2 regions of the Intestinimonas sp. RTP31139st1_F5_RTP31139_211217 genome follow, and region 2 is predicted to be linked to the other one. Evidence: a T-box and tRNA genes for the amino acid it is inferred to sense, from the RefSeq annotation. Region 2 holds a T-box; the other holds one or more tRNA genes.

Region 1 (8,430 bases), on a different contig from region 2:
GTGCCATCCAAAATGGAGCGGGTGATGGCAGCGTTTTCTGCCGGTGATCCGCCGGTCAGCGCATCCTTTCCGCACCGGGCATAGCCGAACTGCTCGGGGCTCAGCTCATAGGACTGGAACCAACCGTCTTTGATCTCGCACACGGAGGTGGTCGCGCTCATGGAGATCTCGTCCAGCTTATTCTGACCGTACACGACCATACCGCGGGTAACCCCGAGCTTACTCATGACCTGGGCCAGCGGCTCCACAAGGGCCTCGTCATATACGCCCATCAGTTCCCGGTTGGCGCCGGCCGGGTTGGACAGGGGGCCCAGAATATTGAATACCGTACGGATGCCCAGCTCTTTGCGTACTGGGGCCACATACTTCATGGAGATATGGTAGTTCTGTGCGAACAGGAAACAGAAGTTCTGTTCGGCCAGGAGCCGGGCGCTGTGCTCCGGCGCCAGTGTGATGTCGACGCCAAGGGACTCCAGCACATCGGCGGCACCGCATTTGGAAGAAGCGGCGCGATTTCCGTGCTTGGCCACCGGCACGCCTCCGGCGGCGATAACGAAAGCAGAGGTGGTAGAGATGTTGAACGAATTGGCCCCATCACCTCCGGTCCCCACGATCTCGAGCGCGTCCACGTCGTGGAGCAGACGCACACAGTGGGCCCGCATCCCGGCGGCACAGGCAGTGATCTCGTCGATGGTCTCTCCCTTGATGGCCAGAGCGGTCAGAAAGGAGGCCATCTGGATCTGGCTGGCCTGGCCGCTCATGATCTCATCCATGACGGCGGCGGCGGTATCATAGGAAAGGTCCTGCCTGGCGGCAAGCTGTATAATGGCTTCTCTGATCATGGTATTATCCCTCCAAAAAATTTTTTAAAATGACAGTGCCCTGGGGCGTCAGGATCGATTCAGGGTGAAATTGCAGGCCATAAATGGGATAAACTCTGTGCTGGACCGCCATGATCTCCTGGTCCTCCGAACGGGCCGTGACACGCAGACAGTCAGGCAGACGCTCCTCCACGGCGGAGAGAGAATGATATCGGGCGGCTGGAATGACTGCGGGGAGACCGCGGAAAAGAGGACAGTCCGTGGACAGGGTCAACTGGGACTGCTTTCCATGCATGAGATGCCCGGCGTAGGACACTGCACCGCCGAAAGCCTCACAGATGGCCTGATGCCCCAGACAGACACCGAGAAGGGGGATGCTGCCCGCCAACTCCCGCACAGCCGCCTCGCAGACGCCGGCCTCCGCCGGCCGGCCGGGGCCGGGGGAGAGGATCAAATGGCTGGGGGACAAGCGGCGGATCTCTTCCACACTCAACTCATCGTTGCGCACTACCCAAATGTCGGGGTTGAGGCTGCCGACGAGCTGATAGAGATTGTAGGAAAAGCTGTCATAGTTATCGATCAGCAAAATCATAGGTCGGCCTCCTTCTGCGCCAGCTCCAGCGCCTTTACCACGGCCTTGGCTTTATTGATACATTCCAAGTACTCCTTCTCCGGAACGGAATCTGCCACAATACCCGCACCGGACCGGATAAACACTTTCCCGTTTTTTCGGAAGGCCAGGCGGATGGCGATACAGGTATCCATATTGCCGGTGAAGTCAAGATAGCCGATGGCGCCTCCATAGACGCCCCGCTTGTTGTTCTCCAGCTCATTGATGATCTCACAGGCCCGCAGCTTGGGCGCGCCGGAGAGCGTCCCGGCGGGCAGAATGGCGTCCACTGCGTCCACCGCGTCTCTATCCTCGCGAAGCACCCCCCGAACGGTGGAGCCGATGTGCATCACATGAGAAAAACGCTCGACAGACAGGTATCGCTCCACTTCCACGGTGCCGAATCGGCTGATCCTGCCAATGTCGTTTCTGCCCAGATCCACCAGCATGTTGTGCTCCGCCAGCTCCTTCTCATCGGCAAGCAGCTCCGCCTCCAGAGCGAGGTCCTCTTCTGCAGTCCTGCCCCGGGGGCGGGTGCCGGCCAGCGGAAAGGTATGGAGGATGCCGTTCTCCAGCTTCACCAGGGTTTCTGGAGAGGCGCCGGCCAGCTCGATGTCATCGCTTGTAAAGTAAAACATGTAGGGAGAGGGATTTTCCGTGCGCAGGATACGGTAGGTGTCCAGAAGGGACCCTTCAAAACCGGCCTCCAGGCGGTTGGAGAGCACGACCTGGAAGATATCTCCCTCACGGATGTACTGTTTGGCCCGTTCCACCATTGCGCAGTAGGACGCCTGGTCGAATAGGGGACGCAAAGGGGTGGTCAGATGGGCGGGGCGGCTGGGGAGGAGATTGCCGCTGTGAAGCAGGGCGTCGATGCGGTCCAGTTCCGCACAGGCGGCGGGGTAGGAGCGATCCAGGTCTCCGACATCCGCATTGACGATCAGCACCAGCTTTTGCCGGAAGTTATCGAAGGCGATGATTTTTTCAAAGAGCATCAGATCCATGTCGTGAAAGCCCTCTTGATCCTCGGCGTTCAAATGCAGGGAGGGCTCGGCGTATTTGATGTAATCATAGGAGAAATACCCCACCAGTCCGCCGGTGAACGGGGGCAGCCCCGGGAGTCTTGGACTTTTATGTTCCGCCAAAAGCCTGCGCAGCGTGCCGCCCGGGTGTGAAGCGGGGGCCTCTGCAGTTTGTGTCCCCCGCTTCAGCCGAAGAATCCCGTCGGCACAGGTGACCTCCAGCGTGGGGTCAAAGCCCAGAAAGGTATATCGGCCCCACTGCGCGCTGTCCGCCGCGGATTCCAGCAAAAAGCAGTGGCTGCTCTCGGTACGCAGGATCCGCATGGCCTGAATAGGGGTGGTAAAGTCGGAGAGAATTTCCCGGGTAATGGGAATGCTTCGAAAATCCCCCGTCCCGGCAATCTGCCTGGCTTCCTCCAAGGTTGGGTAATACATGATGCCTGACCTCCTTCATCGGGACGGCCGAAAAACAAAACGCCCGTCCCTGACATAAAACTGTCAAGGACGAGCGTTATCACACTCGCGGTGCCACCTTGATTCACGGCTGTACGCCGTGCGCTTTGCGGGATACCAACATATCCCCGGCAACTGATGTATGCCCACACATCGCGAAATACTGAGCCCTTCGGCTGTTCCTCGCGCCCTCCGTGATCCATTTGCCTGCCTGCGTTCTATCCGGCTCTCAGCCGCCCGGACTCTCTGTAAGGGCACAACAGACGTTATCTTCACATCATCGGTTTAGCTTATTAAATTTGCAATCATCATACAACTGATCCTGCCGCCTGTCAAGAAAAAATTTGCTGGCCGCGGGGTATTCACGGCCTATTTTTTAAAACAGGGAAGCGCAGGCGTCCAGAAAATTTCTGGCGGCCTCTTCCTGATGTACTATATATGATTTTTTGCAAGAATACCAGCCCCCCAGAGCCATCAGAAGGAATGGAACAAGGATGTGCTGATAACGTGCAATTTTTTCCTTAACACACGGGTAATTTGCCAGCGCAAATCCAAGATAGCACCACAGAGCGAGCATTGCAGTAAATACAAGGAATGCAACGGCAAAATCCGCTTGGAATTTTGCGACTGCGCATAAAGTATCATTAGCACGAAAATATCGTCAATATTGGTGCTTACAAAAGACAGGAGCGACGTAAAAAAGTTACTGCCGCTGATCTATAATTCCTTTCTTATCCTGCTTTCCGGGTGTCGGAACAAAAAATAAGCCTATGCACACCGAAAAAGTGTGTATAGGCTTACAGTCCAGTTCTAATCACGAAGGGTGATTGACTTTGATATCTGCCGGATATAAACTACCCCCGCCCTATACGGATAACAATTTTACAAATCACAATAGCACACACACCGGGTTTTTGCAACAAAGAATAACAGATCTGTGGCGTATACTATTTCAAGATCGCAAAACGGAGGGGACGGTTAAAAGCGATATTTCCGTGTAAAAAGGTAAAACCGCCGCGAAGCGGCGGCCCCAAACCGAAGCCCAGCAACAGCGGGTTCGGTTTGAAACGGAGGAGCAAGGGAGCGGGCGGATGACGTTTTTGCCATAGACAAAAAACGTCGGAGCAAAGCGGACTTTGCTCCGACGTGGAGCAGGTGAAGGGAATCGAACCCTCGTGTTCAGCTTGGGAAGCTGACGTTCTGCCATTGAACTACACCTGCACTTTGAATCAGCGTGCTTAGTATAGCACACTTGGACGGGGATTGCAAGATGGATTTTTCAAATTATTTAAAGTGAATCGGCATAGTTCACAATTTAGATGCAGATAATTTGTATATTATATACATATGCTCTCTTGATTTTAGAAGAAAGAGCTGTTATAATGAAGCTACAATAAAAAAGGAGGTGTTGTGAAGCATGATGTTGCAGAACATTCGAGTGCAGGCTCTGGACGTCGATGATTTGATTTTCGGTGACAGCGGAGAACAGACCGTCAGCGATCGATGATTGGCCGGACAAGGAAGCAACCACACCGTTAGGTGTGGCTTTTTTGTTACCGGGCTCATGATAGATAGATAACAGCCTGCGTGTCGCAAGGCACGGAAAGCAGCGGATGGGCCGTGAGGTCGCCCGCTGCTTTTTTTCATAAATTTTTAAGGAATTCCTATAGTGCTGCAAAGAAACCTGTGATAACCTAAGAAGGAAAGACAGATAAGAGGAGCTCGGTACATATGAAAAAGCATAGGTGGAATATTACGCTTGCGCTTACAGTATTACTGCTGGGGGGCGGCTTACTCTTCCTGTGGCAGACCGGCTTTTTTGCTGCGGCGACCTCTCTGGAAGGAATCCGGGCATATATAGAAGAGTTTTCTCCTTATTCACAGGCGGTTTTCTTTTCCGTGCAACTGGCCTCCGTCATTTTAGCGCCGATCCCCAGCAACATTACAGCGGCGGCAGGAGCGCTGCTATTTGGCATGTGGCCGGCTTTTTTGCTCACTTGGGCGGCTGTGGCCCTGGGGTCGCTCGTTGTGTTTTGTTTGGCAAGGGCTCTGGGACAAAAATTTGTGGAGCGATTTGTGAGCGAAAAGGTGTCGGAGCGTTATTTGGGCCTTATGAAAAGGAAAAGGGACGTTTTTTTATGTCTGGTGTTTTTGTTCCCTTTCTTCCCGGATGATATCATTTGTATCCTAGCTGGACTCACTGACATCAAGCGCACACGCTTTGCAATGATTGTGGTTTTATTTCGTCCCTGGGGACTTCTGGTGGCCTGTGGTGTTGGGGGATCGGTGATATCCATTCCTCTGTGGGGCATGGTATTGATAGGCATTGCCGGGGCGATCCTGTTTCTGGTGGGGCTCAAATACGGGGACAGGGTGGAGGCGTGCCTGCTTGAGCGAATGAAGAAGCGCTGAAGCAGGCGATATGAGTACTCGGACCCATGAAAAAGACACGGGTGGATTCCGGTACATCTCAGTCAAGCCTGCAAAAATCGCACAAATGGAGCAAAAAGACCTTTTGTTTGCCCAGCGTCCCTCAGAGCAGACGGTGTCTTTGCGCCGTGAATTCGAGCGGAGCGGGAATTACGCAGAGCGAATTCACTTTGGTCCACGTATTTTTAATACCAGAGAGTGGGATGTCCAACGGAAGTGGGACCCAAAAAGGAAGGCATCTGCTGTTGCAGATGCCTTCCTTTTTGGTGGACCTGAAGGGATTCGAACCCTCGACCTCTCGGATGCGAACCGAACGCGCTCCCAACTGCGCTACAGGCCCATATCAAAATTATAATCCTATATGACACACCCGATCGGAGCCGAATGCTTACTTATTATAGCATACTCCGCGATTTTGTAAAGACCTTTTTTTCGCAAAAATAAAATCCGGGATTGATAAATTGAAAGGAGTGTAGTACAATATCCTATACCGGTTTTGCTGGACCCTTGTCCGGTCCGGTGCGAAATAAGGCCGCACTAGTTGGGGAGATAGCGGTGCCCTGTACCTGCAACCCGCTACAGCAGGGATGAATCCCGGCCCCCGGAGCTGCGCTGTGTCGTCTGCCCCCGGTAAGTGGCGATGATAGATCGGTCCCGCGCAACGGGAACCCGTGAACCATGTCAGGCGGGGAACCGAGCAGCATTAAGCGGAACCTCCCGTGTGCCGCGGGGCTGCCGTTCTTGAGTTGGCTGCCAGGGTCACGGACATAGCGCAGTGTTCAAAGGCCGGTGTGCGGCCTTGTTTTGCGCCGGAATAAAAGGGAAGGGGTACGGTACGCCGCGCCCCTCTTTTTTCATTTGAGGTGATTGGATTGTACCAGGCGCTCTATCGAAAATGGCGGCCCCGCACATTTGATGATGTGGTAGGCCAGACCCATATCACCGATACACTCAAGCGGCAGGTGGCGACGGGCCGGCTTTCTCATGCTTATCTCTTTACTGGTACGCGGGGGACGGGCAAAACGACATGCGCCAAGATCTTGGCCCGAGCCGTCAATTGTGAGCATCCGGTGGACGGGAATCCCTGTAATACATGCGATTCCTGCCGCGGCATTGAAAACGGCTCCATTCTGGATGTGCTGGAGCTGGATGCAGCTTCCAACAACGGAGTGGACCAGGTACGCGCCCTGCGTGATGAAGCGGTATATACCCCGGCGGCAGTGCGCAAGCGGGTGTACATCGTGGACGAGGTGCACATGCTTTCGACCGCTGCCTTCAATGCGCTGCTGAAGATATTGGAGGAGCCCCCTGCGCATTTGATGTTTATTCTGGCCACCACGGAGCTCCATAAGGTGCCGGCGACCATCAAATCAAGATGCCAGCAGTTCTCTTTTCAGCGAATCTTGCCGGGCGATATAGCCCAGCGCCTCTTATATGTGGCGGAACGTGAGGGAATTGCGCTCACCTCCGGGGGGGCGGCGCTGTTGTCCAGACTGGCGGACGGCGGCCTGAGGGACGCGCTCTCCCTGCTGGACCAGTGTGCCGGGCCGGCGGGGCCCATCGGAGAGCAGCAGGTACTGGATGCGCTGGGGCTTGCCGGAAATCTGGAGACCGCCCGCCTGATGGGCCGCGTGGCGGACCGGGATGCCGGAGGGGCGCTGGAGGACATCGCACGGCTCTACGGAGGCGGCAAGGATATTTCTGCGATCCTGGGGGAGCTGGCTTCGCTGACAAGAGACCTGCTGATCCGAAAGACAGCGCCCAGGTCCGGCGGCACGCTTCTGAACGGCGGGTTCGATGAGACCACGATCCGGGGACTCTCAGAGAAGTTCACGGCACCCCGGCTCGTGTGGATGCTCACTGTTCTGCAAGCCGCTCTGGCAGAGCTGCCGCGCAGCAGCAACCGGCGGACGGATGCAGAACTGTGTCTGATCCGACTGTGTGACGAGCGGCTGGATGACAGCGCAGGCGGGCTGGCCGCGCGGTTGGACCGCGTGGAAGCACAATTGTCCAGTGGTGTCCCACTTCCAAAAGTGAAAAGTGAAAACACTTGTCAGATAATTTCGGGGGAGAAAGCGGAAATCTCCATATCGCAAAGCTGTATGCAAGGAGAAACGCCTGTCGATGATGCCCGCTCCCAGAAGGATCTGCCCCCGTGGGAAGCAGCTGGCATACCGCGTGTGGAGCCGATGGCCGCCGCGTCCGATCCGAAACCTACGGCCGACACGGTGCCGCCCGTATCACCTGTTCCGGGTGGAGATATCTGGCCTGCGCTGGCGGCCGGACTTAAGAATAAAGTGAGCCGCAACGCATGGTCTTTTCTTGGAAATCCCTCGATGGTGCGGGGGGAATATGCAGATGGGGTGCTCACTCTTTGGGCGGACGACGAGTTGGTAAAGGGTGTCGTGAGCCGTCCCACTGTGCTGGAGGCGGTGGGAACTCTCGCACAGAGCAGACTGGGGCATGAGGTACGTGTGTCTGTAAAAGTAGGTCGTCCGGAGTCGGTGGCCGTGCATGATAAGCTGGATGATTTGCTGGCCTTCGGGCGGCGGTTCGACAATATTACCATCAAGGAGTGAGCGGATTATGGCAAAGGGATTCAACAGCCGCGGTATAGGCGGCATGGGCGGTGGTTTCAATATGAATATGATTAAGCAGGCCCAGAAGATGCAGCAGGATATGCAGAAGATGCAGGAGGAGTTGGAGAACAAGGAGTACACCGCGCAGGCGGGCGGAGGCGTGGTCTCGGCCACGGTGTCGGGTAAACATGAGCTCAAGAGCCTTGCTATCGATCCCGAGGCTGTGGACCCCGAGGATGTGGAGATGTTGCAGGATCTCATTGTAGCTGCGGTCAACGAGGCCATGCGGACGGCGTCCTCTGATGCGGCCGCCTCCATGGGACAGCTCACCGGCGGGCTGAATCTGCCGTTCTAAGAAAAAATGAGCATTCTTATCCCTAAAGTGGGTATGCGCACCGTTAAAACAGCGGTGTCGGTCATGATTTCTTATCTGGTCTTCGTGCCGTTCGGTCTCTTGTACCGTGAAGAGCTGGGAGGAGTATGGGGGCAGATGGGCCCACTGTATGCCTGCATTG
Region 2 (8,430 bases):
GGTAACGGGTGGAGTAGTAGTTGTAAAACCCCTCCTCTGTGGAGAAGTCCAGATCCAACCCCATGGCCTCATATACCGCGTTGCCGTCTCCCAGCCAGGGGTTGTGGTCCCCAAAGACCACGATGACCACCGGTTCGCTCTCCCCGCGGAAATAATCGAAGAAGGCTTTCAGATTCTGGTTGGTATTATAGATCGACCCAAAGTAATTGTTCAGGATATTTCGTTCCGCATCGGTGTAATCCCCGCCCAGCACATAATCATAGCCGTCCTCCCACCAGAGTGTGTCGTCGCTGTATGGGCCGTGGCCCTGATAGGTGAGGTCATAGGTGAAAACCGGCTTGCCCAGGGCCTTGTTCGCCTCCCATAGCTGGATGAGCTCCGGGAAGAAGAGATCGTCATACCCCACGTCTCCACCTGTCATCGGCGAAAAATAGTTTTCCACAAACTTGTAGTCCTCAAAGCCCAGGTTCCGGTTGATGTTTTCCCGGTTGTAGAACCAGGCATAGCAGGGATGGGCCCCGGTGACGGTGTACCCCTGGCTCCTGAAATACCAGGGATAGGAGTTGCTGAGACTGCGGAAGGAACCCAGGCGGGAGAACCCGGTGAGAAAACAGCGCTCGGAGTCCACGGTGCCCCCGGCAAAGATATTGGTGATGAGGTTTCCCGTGACACTTTCAGCCTCCAGGGCGTGGTAGTCCTCGTACACCTTGGGATCCAGCTCTGGTACGCCGTATTTGGTAAAGTCGTCGTAGGATTCCAGCATGATGGAGAGGACCGATACCTTTTGCTCTTCCGGAATATCCGCGTCCTCATAGGCGGAGAGGATGGACTGGGCCCGTTTCTCATCATAGCCGTCGGGAGGCGCATCGGAGGCGGACTTCACACTGTAAAGAAAGGGGTAGACGAAGCCCTTGGAGGTATAGACCTGTGTGGCCGACCAGCGGTTGATGAGAGCGTAATTTTCCGTGCGGTTATTGTAGATATCGTCGCTCTGTATGAGTGCAGAGAGGGGAAAGCACAACACCAGGGCCAGGGTAAAGCCCAGATACCGCAACCTGCCGCGGGGCCGCCACCTGGCACAGAAGTGGAGTGCCGCCCAGCCCAGCACCACCAGGAGGAGGGCGGCCGCCATGGTCTTGGTCAGAAAGAGCTGGTATTTCCCCGCCATGTTGCCCGCCTCCTTGAGGAGAAGCAGGTCCTCAAACATCAAAGGATCATTGCGGAACTGAAGCTTGAACCAGCTTGCTATGGTAAGGCCCAGTACGATGACAGCGGTGATGCCGTAGCTGAGGCCGGCCCGGCCCAGAAGAAAGTAGAGCATCAACCCCAGCAGCAGCACTGGCGCCAGATTCAAAAAGGCGATGAGGGGGTGCTGAAAATAACTCAGAATCATGGCCTTGCGGTTGACGACAGCGGCAAACAGAAGTGAGAGCCCGCCGATGCCCAAGAAGCTGCAGAAGACAATCCCTATGTTCCAAAACCAGAACAGGAGCTTTTTCCACACAGGCCAGTGAGAGGGGGGACATGGCTGAAAAAGTGCAATTTTTTTCATAATATTTACCATTTCTTTACATTCGTAGAGAGAAAAAGGACATGGAGCGGCAGCCCTTGCTCTGGGCCGCCGCTCATGTCCGCTCAAAGACGGAGCTTCTGTGCAGGGTGGTCGGGTCAGAACGCCACGCCCCGGGTGATATAATCCTTCAGTTCGCTGATGGGCAGACGGACCTGCTCCATGGAATCACGATCCCGGACCGTCACACAGTGGTCGGCGGGGTTTTTTTCATCACCCACGGTCTGGAAATCCACCGTGATACAGAAGGGCGTGCCGATCTCGTCCTGGCGGCGATAGCGCTTACCGATAGAGCCGGCCTCGTCGTAGTCCACCATAAAGTCCTTGGAGAGCTGTGCATAGATATCCTGGGCGGCGGGCCCAAGCTTTTTGGAGAGAGGCAGCACAGCGCACTTGAAGGGGGCAAGGGCGGGGTGGAAGTGCATGACCACACGGGTGTCGTTCTTTTCGGCGTCCACCACCTCCTCGTCGTAGGCCTCCACCAGGAAAGCCAGCGTGACACGGTCGGCGCCCAGGGAGGGTTCGATGACATAGGGGATATAGTGCTCGTTCTTTTCCTGGTCGAAATAGGTGAGGTCCTTGCCGGAGTGCTCCTGATGCTGCTTGAGGTCATAATCGGTGCGGTCGGCCACGCCCCAGAGCTCACCCCAGCCGAAGGGGAACATAAACTCAAAGTCCGTGGTGGCCTTGGAGTAGAAGGCGAGCTCCTCCGGCTCGTGATCCCGGAGGCGCAGATTCTCATCCTTGATGTGAAGGCTCAGCAGCCAGTCGTGGCAGAAGTTGCGCCAGTACTGGAACCACTCCAGATCGGTGCCGGGCTGGCAGAAGAACTCCAGTTCCATCTGCTCAAATTCCCGGATGCGGAAGATGAAGTTACCGGGTGTGATCTCGTTGCGAAAGCTTTTGCCCACCTGGCACACACCGAAGGGAAGCTTTTTCCGGGTGGTGCGCTGGATAGCGGAGAAGTTCACAAAGATGCCCTGAGCGGTCTCAGGCCGGAGGTAGACCTCGGTGGAAGAGTCCTCGGTGACGCCCTGATGGGTCTTGAACATCAGGTTGAACTTGCGGATATCGGTGAAGTCGGACTTTCCGCAGCCGGGACAGGTCACGTTGTTGTCCCGGATAAAGGATACTAGATCCTCGTTGGTCATGGCCTCCACATTGACGTCCGTCCGGCCCTGCTCCCCGCACCAGGTCTCAATGAGCTTGTCGGCCCGGTGGCGCATTTTGCAGGCCTTGCAGTCGATGAGGGGATCGTTGAAGGTGGTCACATGTCCGGAGGCCACCCAGACTTCCGGGTTCATCAGGATGGCGGCATCCAGGCCCACGTTATAGGGATTTTCCTGCACAAATTTTTTCCACCAGGCCCGCTTTACATTGTTCTTGAGTTCCACGCCTAGGGGACCGTAGTCCCAAGAGTTGGCAAGGCCGCCGTAGATCTCGCTTCCGGGATAGACGAAGCCCCGGCCTTTGCAGAGAGCGACGATCTTTTCCATGGTCTTCTCTGTGTTTTTCATCATAAGACACTCCTCATTTCACCTTAGATAGTATGGACGAAAACCAAAAAACGCCCTGAGCCATGAAGGCTCAGGGCGAACTTCTGTCCGTGGTGCCACCTGAATTCGGGGCCTGGAGAGGCTCCGCGCTCTTGCCCCGGTAACGGCGGGGTCCGGCAGGGCATTTCCGCCCCGCGGCTCATGGGCGCCTTGGGCGCGTCCCAGGGGGCCTCACACCTTCCGGCCCCTCTCTTCTGCTGGAGATCGCGCCTACTCTTCCCGGTCATTGCCAATGTTCTGGGGTATTTTATCATCTTTTTTTCACTCCGTCAAGGCCGTTACACTTTCTTTCCGCTTTGTCATCCAAATGTAACAACTGGAGGCGGGGCCAGTGCTATACTGAAAAAAACAGAAACGGGAGGTATCCAGATGAAACGACGGCTGATGGCCATGGGGCTGCTCCTTACGTGGGCCCTTGCCTGGGGCTCCTCCGCCCTGGCGGCGGAGGAGACGGAGGTGGAGGTCACTCTGAACGGATTTGAGATAGAGTTGGAGCACCCCATTTTGGCGTGGAAGGGGAGCACGATGGTCCCGGTGGAAGAATTTTGCCGGAGCCTGGGGGGAGATGTCCAGACCGCCTCCTGGGACAGCTCTCCCCTGCCCGGCGGCATCCTGTACCGTTGGGCCGAGGACGGCTCCGGTGTGCTCACGGTGGAATGGTATGACCGGACAGTGATCCTCACGCCAGGAAAAGAGGGTGCCGCGTTCCGGGACGGAGTGCTCTATGCCCCTCTGCGCCCCCTGGCGGAGGCGCTGGGGCTCACGGTGGAGTGGACTGGCGTGGTGGAGCTCTCCTATCCCAAGCGACAGGTATATGCCGAGAGTTTGGAGGAGCTGTTCAACGCAGTGGCTCCCGATACCGAGATCGCGCTGGCACAGGGGGAGTACTCCTTCGCGGACATGGATGTGGAGGCGATCCACAATCCTTATGTCCTGGTGGATTACGACGTATTTGATACCGCCACAGGGGAATACAATACCGGGGCGGTCTATCAGGTGGTCATCCAAAATGTCCGGGACCTGACGATCACCACCGGGAATTACCCGACGCCGACCCGGATCTCTACCCCGTGGGCCTACGCAGATGTGTGGCGGTTTGAAAACTGCCGTCGGATAGAGCTGGTGTCGGGAATCGCCGTCCACGACGTGGAGCCGGGCTTTTGTGCGGGCAACTGTGTGGAGCTGGAGAACTGCCGGGATATCAACCTCCTCGAACTCACGCTGGATGGGAGCGGGGCCTATGGTCTGTGCGCCATTAACTGCCGGAATGTGGGCCTGTACAGCAGCGTCATCCAGAACTGCACTTATGGAGCGGTCAGTCTGTGGGATTCCAAGGACATAGAGCTTTTGAACTGCCGCATCCGCGACTGTACCGGGTGTTTCCACCTGCTGGAGGTCTGTAATACCTCCGATGTCCGTCTGTGGGAGTGCTACGCTATTGAGGGAAACTCCGCCGGTACTCTGGTAGAGAGTACTTACGGGAGTCAAAACGTGGTGTTTGACCGCTGCCATTTCGGAGAAAACGACTTTGGAGGGATAAACGGCTATGGCTGGCAGAGCTCCGGCGGCGCAGTGTTTGTGGACTGCACCGGGCTCAGCTGAGGAAGAGCTCCACGTCCTCCACAGTAAGGCCGCTTTGCAGAGCTAGATTGATCCCGAATCCGATGACCTTGGCCATGTCGGAGACCCTCTGATCGATATCCCGGGGCGTTACCATAAGGCTGCCGCCCTCCCCCGCCAGCGCGGCGGGGTCCAGCTCTCCCTTTCCGGCCTCCTCCAGAATATCGGCGGCCAGGGTGGCCCCGTCCACCACGGTGGGGACGCCGATGGCGATGACCGGAACGCCCAGGGTCTCCCGGTTCAGCGCCGCCCTGTGATTGCCCACGCCGGAGCCGGGGACGATACCCGTGTCGGCAAGCTGTACGGCGGTGCAGACCCGCTTGAGGCTGCGGGAGGCAAGGGCGTCCACCGCGATCACACAGGCGGGATGGATCCGTTCCGTCACCGCCCTTACCAGTTCACCGCTCTCCACGCCGGTGGTGCCCAGCACCCCGGCCGCCAGGGCGGCCACAGGGCGGAAAGCCCCGAAGTGCTCCGGCACCTGTTCCACCAAGTGGCGGGTGACCATCGTGTGGTCCGCCGCGCCTGGCCCCACCGCGTCGGGTGTGATGGCCCGGTTGCCCAGACCCACCACCAGAGCTGGAGCACCCTGGGGCAGCTTCAAAAGGCCGGAGAGCTCCCCGGCCAGCGCCTTGGCCGCGCGGGGAAAGGCGTCCTCCTCCCGCCTGGCCAGAGCGGAAAGATCCAGCGTAATATAGGTCCCCTGCGGTTTTCCCAAGGCTTGGACGCCGGCTTCATTGAGGATCTCCACCCGGGTCACCGGATAGCCCTCCCGCTCTTCCTCCCTCGCCCGCACGCCCTCCAGCTCCGTCTCGGCCTCCGCCGACTCGCTCCACAGCTCTCTGGCCTCCAAAGCCAGGTCCGTCCGCCGTTTCAGCATGGCAGCCCATCCCCCTTCAACGCAAGATATAGTAGTATCCTGCAAATTTACTTCTATTTTTAGCGTATGGGAGACAGATATTCAAAAATCGCAGAAAAAGTGAAAAAATAGGTTGCAATTTTCGGCTCGGGCTGGTAAAATAGATACCTGCACGGGCAGGACCCGTGAAATTTGAGATACCATCGGAGGAGGTGTTTGGTTTGCCGAATATCAAGTCTGCCAAGAAGCGCGTACTGGTCAACGAGACCAAGGCGGCCCGGAACAAGGCGGCCAAGTCTGCGCTGAAGACCCAGATCAAGAAGTTTGACGCCGTGGTGGCCGAAGGCAACCGCAGCGAGGCCGATAGCGTCTATAAGACCACGGTCAAGGCCATCGACAAGGCTGCTGCTAAGGGCCTGCTGCACAAGAACAACGCGGCCAACAAGAAGAGCGCCATGACCATCAAGCTGAACAAGCTGGCCTGAGTGGAACTTCTGCAAAACAAACCGCCTGCGAAAGCAGGCGGTTTTTGTGTCCCGAGACAGAAAGAAAAAGCCGCCCGAATGTAAATTCCGGGCGGCTTTTGTTTCCATCAGGTCTCGCGTTCCGTTCTGGTTAGGCACTCCAGTAGTCTGACCATCAGGGGAAGGTAGGTCCCCACAAAGAGGAAGGAGCCCAAGAGGGCTGCGGGCTTTTTCCATCGAAAGGGAACGCTTAGCCCCAAAAGGGTCCCCATGGCCAGGAGACAGACCTTCAGGGCGGCCATGTCCTCCAGATCCATATCCTTGAGCATGAGCCGCCCTGCGGCACACCAGTTTTTCAACATCAGGGGCACTCCTTTCCACGCTCCAGTTCCAATAGGGAACGTTTTAATTCCAGGCCGCCGGCATAGCCGGTCAGGGTCCCGTCCGCACCCACCACCCGGTGACAGGGAATAAAAATGGGGATGGGATTGCGGTGGTTGGCCTGTCCCACGGCCCGGACCGCCTTTGGGTTTCCCACAGCCGCTGCGATCTGCCCATAGGTCCGGGTCTCACCAAAGGGGATTGCCTCCAAGGCACGCCAGACTTGCCGCTGAAAGGGCGTGCCTCCATCCGGGGCCAGGGGGAAGGAAAAGGCTGTGCGGCGGCCCGCCAAATACTCCAGTAGCTGCCGCCGCGCCTCTGAGAGCACGGGCGTTTCGTGCTCCGCGATGCGGGGCGTCGGATCACCGGGCAGATACAGCCGGATGATATGGCCGGCTTCTCCACCGAGAAAAAAGGTCCCCAAGCGGCTGGGGACGGAGAGCAGCTCCACAGGAAACGACCTCCTTTCCACAGGGCAAAATAAGACGTCTCACAAAAAGTAACGTTTCCGGGCGAAGTGGACGATTTCCACTTCGATTCCCTCGGTGTCATAAAAAAAGAAAGCGTAGTAATCCGGGGTATATTCTGGGTAACACCTGGGTGGGGTCCGGATCCGCACGCCGGGAATGGCGCGGACCTGTGCAAAGAGACGGTCCACCTCCTCCCTGCTGTCGGCGGCAAAGGCCAGATGGTGCAGGGCTCCTGGTTTCCGGCGGCAGACGCCCTCTCCCGCCAGCTCAGGACGGGGACTGACGAGACCCAGGCTGAAATCAGCGGTGGCGTAATCGATCTCCGTGTGATCGAAATCCGGAAAATCTCCCCGGCCCTTATGCCTCAGATCAAAACCCAGCAGGGGCAGCAGTGCGTCGTAAAACCGCTCCGCCCGGGACAGATCGGAGACCGTGAGCTCCACATGGTCGATGTGGGGACGCATATCAGTCGTACCGCCGGATTACGGCCACCACCTTGCCCAAAAGCTGGGCCCCATCGCCGTCAATGGGCTGGTACTCCGGATTCTCCGGCATGAGCCAGACATGTCCGTCCTTCCGGCGCAGGGTCTTGACCGTAGCCTCATCCTCAAAAAGGGCCACCACGATCTCACCGTTTCGGAAGTGCTCCTGCTGGTGGACGACGACGTAGTCTCCGGGCAAAATGCCCGCGTACAGCATGGACTCACCGCGGACCCGCAGGGCGAAATGCTCTCCGGTCAGGCCGCCGGTGTCAAAGGCGAGATAGTCCTCGATGCACTGTTCGGCCAGAATGGGCGACCCGGCGGCCACATTCCCCACCACTGGTACCCGGTCGGCGGGGGGATCGGCCTCCGACGGCGGAAAACCGCCCGCCACCGTGATGGCCCGGGTTTTTCCCTCCGCCTTGGTGATGAGGCCCGCCGCCTCCAGCCCCTTCAGATGGAAGTGGACGGTGGAGGGGGATTTGAGCCCCACATGTTCGCCGATCTCCCGGACAGAGGGGGGATAGCCGTGATCCCGCTGAAAGGAGATGATATAGTCGTAGATTTGCCGCTGCTTTTCCGTCAGCGCCTTCATGGCGGCCCCTCCCTTGTATGGATTACTTGTATCATACCACACAACACACAAAAAGTCAAACAAGCGTTCTAAGAAATTTGGGGGATGCTGTTTACAGAAACTTCATTGACATTGCAGAGCACTCGTATTACAATATGTAAACATGCTAATCATAAGTAGGCTAACTATTTAAAAAAGAAGGAGGGTCTTTTCTATGGAGATGCGGGAAAACATGCCCGGCATTCTCTTTCAATCTGTAGAACGGGCCAGGAAGCAGGCCATTCAAACGGAATTGTCACGCAGGGGGTTGGGGACACTAGGACAGCCCATGATTCTGTTCCTGCTCAAGGACAAGGGGCGGGAGGGCCGGATTGCAGCCCAGAAAGAGCTCTCCGACGCCATGCATGTCTCCCCCGCCACGGTGGCCGTCTCCCTCAAGTCCCTGGAGCGGGAG

The links. The T-box of region 2 lies ahead of ABUA09_RS02495 (glycine--tRNA ligase). A T-box ahead of a tRNA ligase gene usually reads a tRNA of that ligase, here a tRNA-Gly.
Region 1: it has a tRNA-Gly gene. The T-box ahead of ABUA09_RS02495 (glycine--tRNA ligase) is inferred to sense a tRNA for this amino acid. The anticodon was not compared.

What each region holds. Positions count from the first base shown of each region.
Region 1 is NZ_JBCOAQ010000001.1:299,929-308,358, reverse strand. Features, by position in the region: gene trpD (anthranilate phosphoribosyltransferase) at 1-842, opposite strand, end outside; gene ABUA09_RS01715 (anthranilate synthase component II) at 847-1,413, opposite strand; gene ABUA09_RS01710 (anthranilate synthase component I family protein) at 1,410-2,888, opposite strand; tRNA gene ABUA09_RS01705 (tRNA-Gly) at 4,054-4,127, opposite strand; gene ABUA09_RS01700 (TVP38/TMEM64 family protein) at 4,638-5,318, shown strand; tRNA gene ABUA09_RS01695 (tRNA-Ala) at 5,601-5,676, opposite strand; RNA gene ffs (signal recognition particle sRNA large type) at 5,869-6,133, shown strand; gene dnaX (DNA polymerase III subunit gamma/tau) at 6,209-7,915, shown strand; gene ABUA09_RS01680 (YbaB/EbfC family nucleoid-associated protein) at 7,923-8,270, shown strand; gene ABUA09_RS01675 (FUSC family protein) at 8,277-8,430, shown strand, end outside.
Region 2 is NZ_JBCOAQ010000002.1:52,969-61,398, forward strand. Features, by position in the region: gene ABUA09_RS02490 (LTA synthase family protein) at 1-1,552, opposite strand, end outside; gene ABUA09_RS02495 (glycine--tRNA ligase) at 1,669-3,087, opposite strand; T-box leader at 3,156-3,362, opposite strand; gene ABUA09_RS02500 (right-handed parallel beta-helix repeat-containing protein) at 3,496-4,728, shown strand; gene gpr (GPR endopeptidase) at 4,721-5,626, opposite strand; gene rpsT (30S ribosomal protein S20) at 5,827-6,090, shown strand; gene ABUA09_RS02515 (hypothetical protein) at 6,198-6,431, opposite strand; gene ABUA09_RS02520 (methylated-DNA--[protein]-cysteine S-methyltransferase) at 6,431-6,901, opposite strand; gene ABUA09_RS02525 (VOC family protein) at 6,941-7,384, opposite strand; gene lexA (transcriptional repressor LexA) at 7,386-7,997, opposite strand; gene ABUA09_RS02535 (MarR family winged helix-turn-helix transcriptional regulator) at 8,191-8,430, shown strand, end outside.